DNA from 3 places in the Pantoea sp. X-Soil-ISGK-275 genome. Region 2 is predicted to be linked to each of the others. Evidence: predicted binding sites of a transcription regulator. Region 2 holds the regulator's gene; each other region holds the start of a gene.
What was found. Region 2 encodes Fur, which represses iron uptake genes when iron is present. Its sites were predicted from a motif close to ATAATAATGAGAACNACTATCAA; they were not measured.
Positions count from the first base shown of each region.

Region 1: AC6I8A_RS02865 (isochorismate synthase) is a predicted target of Fur. The motif match lies at 2,588-2,610, and genes of this name have one in related genera.
Region 3: fhuA (ferrichrome porin FhuA) is a predicted target of Fur. The motif match lies at 2,020-2,042, and genes of this name have one in related genera.

Region 1 covers NZ_AP035976.1:634,369-638,539, forward strand. Annotated here, with positions in the region: gene AC6I8A_RS02860 ((2,3-dihydroxybenzoyl)adenylate synthase) at 1-1,368, opposite strand, end outside; gene AC6I8A_RS02865 (isochorismate synthase) at 1,379-2,560, opposite strand; gene fepB (Fe2+-enterobactin ABC transporter substrate-binding protein) at 2,737-3,702, shown strand; gene entS (enterobactin transporter EntS) at 3,697-4,171, opposite strand, start outside.
Region 2 covers NZ_AP035976.1:1,306,043-1,310,213, forward strand. Annotated here, with positions in the region: gene glnS (glutamine--tRNA ligase) at 1-644, shown strand, start outside; gene AC6I8A_RS06040 (hypothetical protein) at 880-1,275, shown strand; gene fur (ferric iron uptake transcriptional regulator) at 1,334-1,783, opposite strand; gene fldA (flavodoxin FldA) at 2,138-2,668, opposite strand; gene ybfE (LexA regulated protein) at 2,806-3,081, opposite strand; gene ybfF (esterase) at 3,249-4,013, opposite strand.
Region 3 covers NZ_AP035976.1:914,837-919,007, reverse strand. Annotated here, with positions in the region: gene fhuA (ferrichrome porin FhuA) at 1-1,984, opposite strand, end outside; gene AC6I8A_RS04095 (glycosyltransferase family 25 protein) at 2,318-4,144, shown strand; gene AC6I8A_RS04090 (D-ribitol-5-phosphate cytidylyltransferase) at 4,148-4,171, shown strand, end outside.

The DNA.
Region 1 (4,171 bases), 670 kb from region 2:
CGGATGGCGCTGCAGCAGGTTTTCGATCTCTTCTGCGGCGATCTTCTCGCCACCGCGATTGATCTGATCCTTTTCGCGCCCTTGCACGGTGATGTAGCCCTGAGCGTCGATCTCAATCAGATCGCCCGAACAGTAATACCCGTTGGCGTCGAAGCTGGCGGCGTTATGTTCCGGGCTCTTGTAGTAGCCTCGGAAGGTGTAAGGGCCGCGCGTCATCAGGCGGCCGATGGTGCCGGTTGGCAACGCGTTGCCATGTTCATCGGCGACCCACACTTCATCATCTTCAGAGATCGGGCGGCCTTGCGTGGTGAGAATGATGTTCTCATCGTCGCCAAAGCGGGTGTAGTTCACCAGACCTTCAGCCATGCCGAACACCTGCTGCAGCTGACAGCCAATTTCACGCTGAATACGTGCCGCCAGGGTTTCGCCCAGTTTGGCACCGCCCACCTGAATACGCTGCAGCGAGGCCAGCTGTGTATTGCTGCCCCATTCCTGAATCGCCTGTAACCACAAGCTCACCGCCGGCGGCACCAAACCGGTATCGGTGACCTGATGCTTCTCGATCAGCGGGAAGCAGAGCGTGGCGCTGGGATCGGCGGCCAGAATCACCTGACCACCGGCATAAAACACGCCGAGCGAACCCGGTGAGCTCATGGCGAAGTTATGCGGTGCGGGCAGGGCGATGAGATAGCGCGTATCGGCGGTGACTTCACAGATCTCATCACTGGCGCGAATGCTGTAGTAATAGTCGTTGTGGGTGCGCGGAATCAGCTTCGGCGTGCCGGTGCTGCCGCCAGAGAGCTGGAAAAACGCCACTTCATCGGCGGCGGTTGGCGTGGCGACGAAATCACCCGCAGCTTCCGCCATCAAGGATTCCAGCGTGTTTTCCGGCTGGTTGTCATTGCGCAGAATCACCTGCTGCAGTGAAGGCTGCGCATCGCATAGCGTGCTGATAAAGCTATCGTCAGCAAACAGCGCGTGAGTGCGATCGGCAATCAGCAGCTTAGGTTCGATCTGCGCCGCATAGGCGCTCAGCTCGGTACGCTGATGGCTGAACAGCGCAAATACCGACGCCACGCCGAGCTTAAACAGCGCAAATACCGTGACATAAAAATCAGCCACGTTGCCAAGCTGCACCAGCGCCGTATCGCCGTTTTGCAGGCCACGACGCTGCAGCGCGGCGGCCAGATTGCTGCTCAGCACATCCATTTCGCGATAGCTGATCTGACGATCGCCATCAATCACCGCGATGGCATCATTGTGCTGATGACGCACCAGAATGTCGGTCATCGGCACATCCAGCCAGTAACCTTTTTCACGGTAGCGCGCAGCCAGATCGTCCGGCCAGCGAGTATAGGGAATGCTCATGCTCTTTCCTTTATTGCAGTCCAAAGGCGCGCAACATGGTGTCCAGCTTCACGCCGGTTTCACGCCACTCTGATTCGGGTTGGGAGTCGGCGACAATGCCCGCGCCAGCAAACAGGCGCACGCGCGTACCCTGCACGGTGCCGCAGCGGATGGTGACCACCCATTCGCCATTGCCTTGGCTATCGCACCAGCCGACGATGCCGCCAAACAGCTGGCGATCAAAAGGTTCCAGCTGCTGAATCAGCTGCTGCGCGCGCTGATGTGGGAAGCCGCTCAACGCTGGCGTGGGATGCAACAGGCAAGCCAGCGACAGCGCATTTTCGCGCTCATCCTGCACTTCACCGTCGATCTGCGTGGCGAGATGCCACAGCGTGGCGGTGGTGATCAGCGATGGAATGGTTGGCACCGACAGCAAACGGCTGCGCGGCTGCAGGGTGTCGCGCATCGCATCGGTCACCAGTTTGTGTTCATGACGATCTTTGCCGGAGTCCATCAGCGTATCGCCCGCAGCACGATCCTGTTGAGCATCCTCATGATTACGCCGCGCCGAGCCCGCCAGCGGACAAGAGCTAAAATCGCGCCCCTGTTTGCGCAGCATCAGCTCCGGACTGGCGCCAATCAGCGCACCGCCTTGCGGCAGCGGCAGATGGAAATGGTAGCTGTTGGGGTTCTGCGCAATCACGCGCTGCATCAGTGCGGCGGTATCAACCGGCTGTTCGGTGACGATATCCATCAGACGCGACAGCACCACTTTATCCAGATCGCCGCGCTGCGTGGCCGCCACCGCATCGGCCACCATGGTGGTAAATACGTCGTGGTCCGGTATCGCTGCGCGACGACGCACCTGCGGCAGATCGCTGACGTTTTGCGGCAGCGCGCTTTGCAGGTCGGCGCGGTTAAACGTCTGATAGGTTTCAGGAATAAACAGCGCAGCCGGTTGGCTGACGTCAAACGGGATCGCGCCGACCAGAATCGGATTGTCGATGCCCTGTTTTTTTGCCGCCGCAAAATGCTGACGCAGCTGTTGTTGGAAATCACCGTCCAGCGACGCGGCGTCTGCTACCGGCGCGGTAATGGTGGTATAGCATCCTTGCGTTGCCAAACTACGCCACGGCGAGGTAAAGAGGAAACCACGGCTTAGCGCGGAATAATCCTTCAGCCAGGCATTTTCAAACGTGGAAGATTCCACCATAATTTTCACCTATAAATGATAAGATTATTAAGAATGATTATCATTTTTATTATGGGCCTGTAACCTACGTCGATTGGGCAAAGGTGTCAATCCATTCGCGGGATTTCAGCTGCGTTTAAACGTAATCAGGCGCTGACGCTAAGCAGGGCAATATGCTAAAAAGTGGACCAAAACTTATGAATAAATGCGGTTTTTGGGGCATTGCAGCCCTTATATGTGTTTTCCAGATTTTCACCAGCATCGCCCACGCTGAACAAGGTTGGCCGCGCACCGTGCAGGGCGCCAACGGGTCAATCACTCTTGATCACGCGCCGCAGCGCATTGTCTCGACCAGCGTCACGCTGACCGGCTCGCTGCTGGCCATTGATGCACCGGTCATCGCGTCCGGCGCAACCGCACCAAACAGTCGTCTTGCCGACGATCAGGGTTTCTTCCGTCAGTGGAGCGATGTTGCCAAAAAGCAGCATCTGCAACGTCTGTACATCGGTGAACCCAATGCCGAAGCGGTTGCTGCGCAAGCGCCGGATCTGATCATCGTCAGCGCTACCGGCAACGATTCTGCTATTAAACTCGCCGAACAGTTCTCGGCTATTGCACCGACGCTGGTGGTCAATTACGACGACAAAAGCTGGCAGGATGTTGTGACGCTGTTAGGCCAGGCTTCAGGTCACGAAGCGCAGGCGGCGCAGCGCATTAAAGCTTTCGACGATCGCGAAGCGGCACTGAAAAAAGCCATCACGCTGCCACCGCAACCGGTTTCCGCCATGGTGTGGAACGGCGGCGGACGCGCGGTCAATCTGTGGACCGCAGCCTCGGCGCAGGGCAAGCTGCTGGAACAACTTGGCTTCACCCTGGCAACGCCACCGGCGACGGTTGAGCAGGGACACAGCATGGGGCAGCGCAAAGATATCATTCAGCTGTCGGGCGAAAGCGTTGCCAGCGGCTTGAACGGTAAAACCTTCCTGCTGTTTGCCGCTGACGATAAAACCACGCAATCGGTGCTGAGCAATCCATTCCTCGCGCAAAACGCTGCCGTGCAGAACAAACAGGTGTACGAGCTGGGCGTCGATTCGTTCCGTCTCGATTACTACAGCGCCAGTAATCTGCTGGCGCGTCTGGAAAAGCTGTTCGTTAAATCATGATGCCTGTTCCGCCAGCTCCGGTGCTGGCGGGTGGTAACGACGTAAACGGCCCATCACCAACCACATCGCTATGCCCAGTAGCGCCGCCGCAAAGCCAAACACGGCGGCGGCCTGCGGTGGCAGCAGCCATGAACCCATTGCGCCAATCACCGCCGCACCAATCGCATCGCCGGTCACGTTCTGCGCGGTCCACAAGCCGTTGATACGGCCTAACAGATGATCCGGCGTTAATGCCTGAATCATCGCGTACTGCACCAGACTGTTGATGGCGCTGAAGTAGCCGAAGGCGACTAAACAGGCGAGTGCCAGCGGCAGATTCGGCATCAGGCTAAACAAACCCAGCGCGATAAACGCCGCAATCGCGCTGCCGAGCACCAGCTGTCCGGGACGCGCGGCGTGTTTCAGTCTACCGCTGGTGAATGCGCCGATAGCCGCACCAAGCGGCACGGCAGCGTACATCAGGCCAAGC
Region 2 (4,171 bases):
GTGCGATGGCCGTAATGGATCCGCTGAAAGTGGTGATCGAGAACCTGCCTGCAGGTCACGAAGAGATCATCAGCATGCCGAATCATCCGAACAAACCGGAGATGGGCACGCGAGAAGTGCCATTCAGTCGTGAAGTGTGGATCGATCGCGCGGATTTCCGTGAAGAGGCCAACAAGCAGTACAAACGTCTGGTGCTGGGCAAAGAAGTGCGTCTGCGTAATGCATACGTGATCCGTGCCGAGCGAGTAGCGAAGGATGATGAGGGCAATATCACCTGCATCTATTGTACCTGCGACGTTGATACGCTGAGCAAAGATCCGGCCGATGGCCGCAAAGTGAAAGGCGTTATCCATTGGGTTTCTGCGATTCACGCGCTGCCAGCGGAATTCCGCCTGTACGATCGTCTTTTCAGTGTGCCAAATCCGGGCGCGGCGGAGGATTTCCTCACCACCATCAACCCGAACTCACTGGAAATCAAACAGGGCTTCGTGGAGCCAGGTTTGCGTGCAGCCGATCCAATGGCGCCGTACCAGTTTGAACGTGAAGGCTATTTCTGTGCGGATAGCGTCTATTCACAGCCATCCAAGCTGGTGTTTAACCGCACCGTTGGTTTACGTGATACCTGGGCAAAAATCGGCGATTAATATTTTTTGTCGCTAGCACGATATGATCATGAAAGGGCGAGCAATCGCCCTTTTTTATTGTCTCGATTTAACCAGATACGACCTTTTATGCTGCTCCCTGCAATTAGCCATTAATTCCTTATTTGCGACTATTCTGACTTTAGCAAAATTAAACCATTTGCCAGTGTGAAAAACTTTTTTTCAGGTAGGCTATGCGCTCTCAGCCGTTGCTCTGCGGGTAATCAAAGGATAAAAAATGACAAGTCTCGCCCTGGAAGCCAAACATAGCGTGGTGGTTTTACATCAGCTTATCGAACGTATTTTTAATCAGGCAGAAGGCAGTGATGACAGCATTGATCTGTTCTTGTCGTACTTTCATCCCGACTTCAAAATGGTCACGCCACAGGGTAAACAGCTTGATCTTAATGAGATGGAAACACTGTTTCGCCAGTTGCAGGGACAGCGTGAAGGGATGCGAATTGCCACCAGTGAGCACGCCATCATTTCGCAGCAAAGTGAGGAAGTCACGATTCAGTATCGTGAATTGCAGATGATGAATGGCACCAATCAGAGCCGCATTTCTCTGGCGGTGCTGGATTGCAGCACCGCCATTCCGCGCTGGCGCTACTTGCAGGAAACGCTCGTTGCCTGATTTCAGATATAAAAAAACCGGCTTAAGCCGGTTTTTTTATACTGCATAGCACACTCAATTACTTATCGTGGAGCGTATCGTCTTCGCGGCAGTCTCCCAGAGCACAGTGACCATACAGATACAGGCTGTGGTTGCTAAGCTTGATGCCGTGGCGAGTAGCAATTTCACGCTGACGCGTTTCGATTGATTCATCGCTGAATTCGATAACTTTGCCACAATCAAGGCAGATCAAGTGATCATGGTGATGTTGCTGAGTCAGTTCGAAGACAGACTTACCGCCTTCAAAGTTATGACGGGTTACGATGCCCGCGTCGTCAAACTGGTTAAGAACGCGATAAACCGTTGCCAGACCAATCTCTTCGCCCATATCGATCAGGCGCTTATACAAATCTTCCGCACTGACGTGATGGGACTCGGGGCCGGGTCCCTGAAGCACTTCCAGAATTTTCAGTCTGGGTAGCGTGACTTTCAGGCCAGCCTTCTTCAATGCGGAGTTGTTGTCAGTCATGCGGATATTGTCCTGTTACTTTGCTAGTCACTTGCGGCGCAGGGGCCTTGAATGTTTAGGTCAACGCGCATTCTCATTTGCGTCTCATTATAGAACTCAAGCAGTGAAATGAAAACCAAGGCAACGTCCTTAATCACCAAAGGTTGTAAGGATAACGTCACTAATGTCTTCAGGACGCTTGGGTTTTGGATTCCATTTCACTCAGCCTCATTCTACTGCCAGAGGAATAAGCGGATGACCATTGCGGGTATTCTACAGATTTGCGGGGAAAAGTTAAAAAACCGTAGCTATTATTTTTATAGGAAATTCCGTTGCCCGATGTGAGGCAGCGCGCACATCGGGCAGAGCAGGGAATTAAGCTTCAATAATCTCTTTCAGCTGCAACTCGTCGAAGATCTGCTTCACCCATTTCTCAACACGTTCGTTGGTCAATTCTGGTTGACGATCTTCATCAATTGCCAGACCCAGGAAGTTTTTGTCATCGGCGAGGCCTTTAGAGGCTTCGAAGTGATAGCCTTCGGTTGGCCAGTGACCCACAATCACCGCACCGTTAGGCTCGATGATGTCACGGATGGTGCCCATCGCGTCACAGAAGTATTCGGCGTAATCTTCCTGATCGCCACAACCAAACAGCGCTACCAGCTTGCCATTGAAATCAATCTCTTCCAGCGTCGGGAAGAAATCATCCCAGTCGCACTGCGCTTCGCCGTAATACCAGGTTGGAATGCCCAGCAGCAGGATGTCGAACGCATCGAGATCTTCTTTGGTGCTCTTAGCAATGTCATGCACTTCGGCGACATCTTTACCCAGTTGTTTCTGGATCATCTTTGCAATGTTTTCAGTGTTGCCGGTATCGCTGCCGAAGAAAATGCCTACGATTGCCATGGGTTAGGTAACCTCTTGAATCCTGATTGTGAAAGTAAGTCAGTTGACTGCACAGTTATGCGAATAATAGCAGACCGGTAAAAAGTGCGGAACTTGTAAAGCCGTGACTTTGTGTTCCAGCGTGCGGTCTTCGCGCGTTAAGACAGTTTGAGTTGTGCCAGCAGCATTTGTTCAATCAATTCGCTGCGACTGATGTTTTGCTGATCGGCCAGCGTGCTGAGCGCGTCAACCGCCTCGCTCGACATCTTCAGCTCAACACGACGCAGCCCACGCACTTTATCGCGCTTGAGCTGGTTGCGTTTGTTGATGCGTAACTGTTCATCACGCGTCAGCGGGCTGGTTTTCGGGCGACCAGGACGCCGCTCGTCTGCGAAGAGATCAAGCGTCGTGCGGTCTGTCTGTTCTTTTGCCATGGTTTGTAAAACTGAGTGGGCGCGAACGGCGGAAAGGCGCTGCGCGATTAAAACATTATCGGCCCGACCACGGTGAAAAAATATCCGTGGCAAATTTTTAGCGCGACATCATACTCCAGCGCCTTCCCTGACGCCAACCCTAAAGCGCAAGCGGCAAGCTTTTGCTTTTACAGGTTAAAAAAACGCCGAACGGCGCGTAACACCGCATCGGGTTTCTCGGCGTGCACCCAATGTCCAGCTCCGCTGATCACATGTGCATGCGCCTGCGGGAACTGACGTAGCAGCGCATCGCGATGCTGATTGTCCAGATAAGGAGAATCGCCGCCGCGGATAAACAGTGCCGGATGCGGCCACGCAGGAATCTCTTCCCAGCCGGAAATGGTGCTGTAGTTATCCCACAGCACCGGCACATTAAAGCGCCATTCGCCCTCTGCGAAAGATTTGAGGATGAACTGGATCACGCCTTCTTCATCAATATGCTGACGCATTACTTCAACGGCTTCGCTGCGGCGCGTGACGCCCGCGGCGCTCACGGCCCGAATAGCGGCAAAAATTTCGTCATGGCGGCGCGTTTGGTAATCAACGGGCGCGATATCGATCATCACCATTTTTTCGATACGTTCCGGCGCGATGGCACTGAGCGCCATGGCGATTTTGCCGCCCATCGAGTGTCCTATCACACCCGCGCGATCGATATGGTGCGCATCCAGCGTTTCGACGATGTCCTGCGCCATCACGTGATAATTCATCTCATCGCTGCGTGCCGACAAGCCGTGGTTGCGCACATCAACCTGCAGCGTCGGACGTGCGTCACGCACCCCACGCGCCAGCACGCCAAGGTTATCAAGGCTGCCAAAAAGACCATGGATCAATAGAATCGGTGTGGCGTCGGGGGCAGATTGTTCAGTTTGCAGACGGGCGTTCAAAATCATGGCTAAAGTTCTTACGGTTGTGACCTTGGCTTAGGTTATCATGGATTCACCTGTCCAGCAGTCAGGCCGGAAGGCATTAGGGCATATTCCGACTTTTGCCTGGAAACGTTGCCAACGCTATCGGCTGCCACGGATTTAACTTTATAATCCTTATGTTA
Region 3 (4,171 bases), 390 kb from region 2:
TCGCCGGGTCATTGGCGCTGTAGATACCTTTGCTTTCGCCGACATAACGTACACCTGCACCCAGCGTTACGCCTGAAAGCGCAGTTTCGTGGAAGGTGTAATCACTCCATATCGATGCCATATGCTTCGGCACCTGCACCGGCGTTTTGCCTTTCAGTAAGGTGTCATGCGTATATTCGGCATCGGTATAAGAGTAAGCGGCTGTCAGGTTGATATTGGCATTTATCGCCGCTTTGGCTTCTAACTCCACGCCGCGTGAACGAATTTCACCACCTTGCACGCTGAATTGCAGACTATTGGGATCGGCTGTGAGGTTCTTCGTTTTCGTGAGCTGATAGACCGCACCCGTGATAACAATCGGACGATCTTTTGGCACATATTTCACACCGGCTTCGTACTGCTTAGCGCGTGAAGGATCGAATGTTTGGCCGCTGGATGTGGTACCCGCTGTAGGAATAAACGATTCGCTATAGCTGAAATACGGCGCGATGCCGTTATCAAATACGTAATTCAAACCACCGCGCCAGGTGAAGGCCTGATCGTGGTTTTTCTCTTCTGTATTACCGTTACGGTTCAATGCCGAGGTCATCGCGTAATCATAGCGACCGCCTAATGTCAGCACCCAACGGTTCCACTCCATTTGATCCTGGGAGTAGAGGCCAGTTTGTTCCTGACGGTTTAGATATTGATACGGGAATGGCGTACCGATAACCGCGTCATTGCCATATTGCGGATTGATTGCACTGATCGGTGCGGCGCTACCAAAGGCAGCATCAATATCATTGCGGGTACGCTGATAATCCACGCCCATCAGCAAAGTATGATCCACGGCACCGGTGGCAAATTTAGCTTGAACCTGGTTATCCAACGCAAACTGATTCAGCTTTTCATTAGAAACCGCTGAACCGCGGGTGATTTGCTGTGTAGCGGGAATGAAACCATTGCCATAAATACTGCGATAATCCGTTCTCAGATCCGCATAGCGCAGATTCTGTCGCACCGTCCAGGTATCGTTGAAGCTGTGCTCGAAGTTGTAACCCACCATCTTGGTGTTGCGCGAAATCTTGTTGCTGTCTTCGCCTTCATCAAAGTTGGTCGGCAGCTTGTAACTGCTGCCGTCAGGACGCGTGATGCCCACCACGGTGCCCTGACGCGGCAACCAGCCGTAATAGCCGGTTTCCGGTTCGTTCTGGAAATAGGTCAGCAGATCAAAACGCGTATTCTCATCCGGACGCCAGCTGAACGATGGCGCAATGGTGTAACGCTTCTCTTTGTTCATCTCCTGCTGCGCATCAGCGCTGCGCGCGAGGCCGGTCAGGCGATAGCTGTAAACGCCGTCATCATCCAGCGAGCCGCCGAAGTCGAAACCGGTGGAGAACTGATTATTGGTGCCCATCTGGAACTGCACTTCACGCAGCGTCTCCTGCGTAGGACGCTTACTCACCAGCGACACCACGCCGCCCGGATTGCTCTTGCCGTACAGCACTGAAACCGGACCGCGCAGCAGCTCGGCGCGCTCGAGGAAATAGGGATCGATAGCAAACTCAGAGTAGTTATCGCCCTGCAGTTTCAGGCCATCAAGATATTGATTGGTGTTGGTTTCGCTGAAGCCGCGAATAGAAAGCGCATCGATGACATTGGAGCTACCGCGGTTGCCGGTCAATACGCCAGGCGTATAGTTGAAAGCCCCTTTCACGCTGGTGACGTTTTTCATCGCCATCTCTTCCTGCGTGACCACAGAGATCGACTGCGGGTTCTTCTCAATCGGCGTATCGGTTTTGGTGCCGGTGGCGCTGCGTTTGGCCGCGATGGTTGGCGACGGGCCCCATGCATTCTCTTGCGCCACGCCGCTGCCACCATCGGCGCTGACAACCACGGTATCTTCTGCCAACGCCTGCACGCTGAACGTACCCAGAGTCAGTGAAATAAGCCAAGCCAGCGAACGCGGGCGGAAAAAACAAGGATTGGTGTTTCGCGTATTCATAAGTGAGGTCTCTCGAAAAAAGTCGATGCAGGCGAATACAAACGAGAATGATTATTATGACGCACGGATTTTAGGCGAAATATCTCCACATTCGCAACGTCTAATGGCCGTTAGCGCGGCGTTTACAGCCAGATCGCGCATATTCATGATCGCGAATAATAAATTAGCGATGAAGCGAGCGCAGGCCACCAATCGGGAAATTACACTGCCGCAAAGCGGAAATTCATTTCATCCCGATTGAGCCATTAATTAAAAATAATAAATAAAATCATTTATTTAAGAATTGGCCCGCTAATTGCTTATGTCATGCATTCTCTTTCTAAAGACATCGTCATGGCCGCTATAAACTGGAACATTGTTGATCGCGTTATCTTCATCAATTTGAAGAAACGCAAAGACCGATTAACCCGCATCACTAAACAGCTTAAAAAGTTAGGTCTAACCGCTGAAAAAATCGTTCGTCTGAATGCGATCAAGCATGAAAAGGGCTACATCGGCTGCACGCAATCGCATATTGCCGCGCTGGAGATGGCACGCGATAACGGCTGGGAGCGGGTGCTGATTCTGGAAGATGACTTCAGCTTTGATGAAAACCAGGCGAATTATGACAATCTCAACCGCTACTTTGCCGCCCTGCCGCAAATCAACTGGCAAGTGGCTTTTCTGGCGGCCAATTATCGCCGCGTCACGCCGTTGAAAAGCGTGGACTATATCGTACGCGCCAACTTCGCGTGGTGCGCCTGCGCGTATATCGCCAATCTCCGCTATTACGCCACGCTGATTGAAAACTATCGCGCAGCGCTGCAGGCACAATTGCAAGGTGGCGCGCAGGCGCAATATGCCCTTGATGTGCACTGGAATAGCCTGATGCAGCAGGATCTGTGGCTGGGCGTGTTCCCCAACGCCGGCGCACAACGGCTCGACAAAAGCGATATCGAAAATAGAACGGTAGATTACCGCGCACTCTTCAGAAAGCCGTTGAGTCAAATTGTTGCGCCCGCCAAATTCACGCCCTCCACTACCGGTCCAATTAAGGTCGATTTTTACTTCCAGTGGCCGCCGGGTTGGACAAATTTTGAATCGGTAATTGAGGCGATGCAGGCCAATCCCGTCTTCGATTGCCGCATCGTGGTGGTGCCTTACCTGAACTGGAAGGCCAGCGATGTTAATGGCGATATTCAGCGTGAAATTCTGCGTGAAAGAGGGCTCGACTATATCGGGTTTGAAGATTATCAGTTGGAGGCGCGTCAGCCGGATGTGGTGTTCCTGCAAAACCCTTACGACGAAGCGCGACCCGAAGCCTTCCGCAGCGACTACTTGCATGAGCGCGGCGTGAAGATCGCTTATATCCCTTACGCGCTCGACACCGGAATTGGCGCTGAAAGTATGGTGTATCAGTATAATTTGCTCTGTCAGAATCTGGCGACGTGGATATTTGCCCGTTCAGAAAAACATAAAGCTGAGTTTGCACTGCAATGTCAGGCAGGAAATCGCCATGTACACGTTACTGGCCATCCTAAATTTGACCACTATCAACGTCGTTTCCCTCTTTCAGATAAGCCGCAGCCACGCACAGTAACCACTTTCCTGTGGACACCGCATTTCGTGCTGCCGGGCGATCAGAAGATGTACACCACTTTCAACCTTTACGGCAGCGCGATCCTGAAGCTGATTGAGCGTCAGAATATTCATCTGATCATTCGCCCTCATCCGCTGCTAAGCCAGTGGATAAATGAAGCCAACTCATCGGCACGTAGCCTTTATCAGCAATTACTTAGCACGGCGCAGCAGCACGCCAATCTGGAGTGGGATCACGGGCATGATTACACCCATACTTTTGCGCGTTCCGATGCACTCATCGCAGACGCCGGCTCTTTCCTGCTGGAATATCTGCCGTCGAAAAAACCCATCCTCTATCTCACCCACGAAACCTGCCACGGTTTAAACCGCACTGCAGATTTCATTTATGACGCCTACGACGTTGCCTGGTGCGAAGAGGATATTTTCACCTTTGTTGACAACATTGTCGCGGGGCGCGATGCAATGAAAATGCGCCGGGAACAGGTGCTGCAAGAGGAACTGCAGATAGAAAAGAAAACGGCGGGCGAGAAGATCGCTGAAATTATTTGTTCATCACTCAGACCGCAAGCGGCGGAATAAAAAATGAAAAATGTAGCCATAATACTT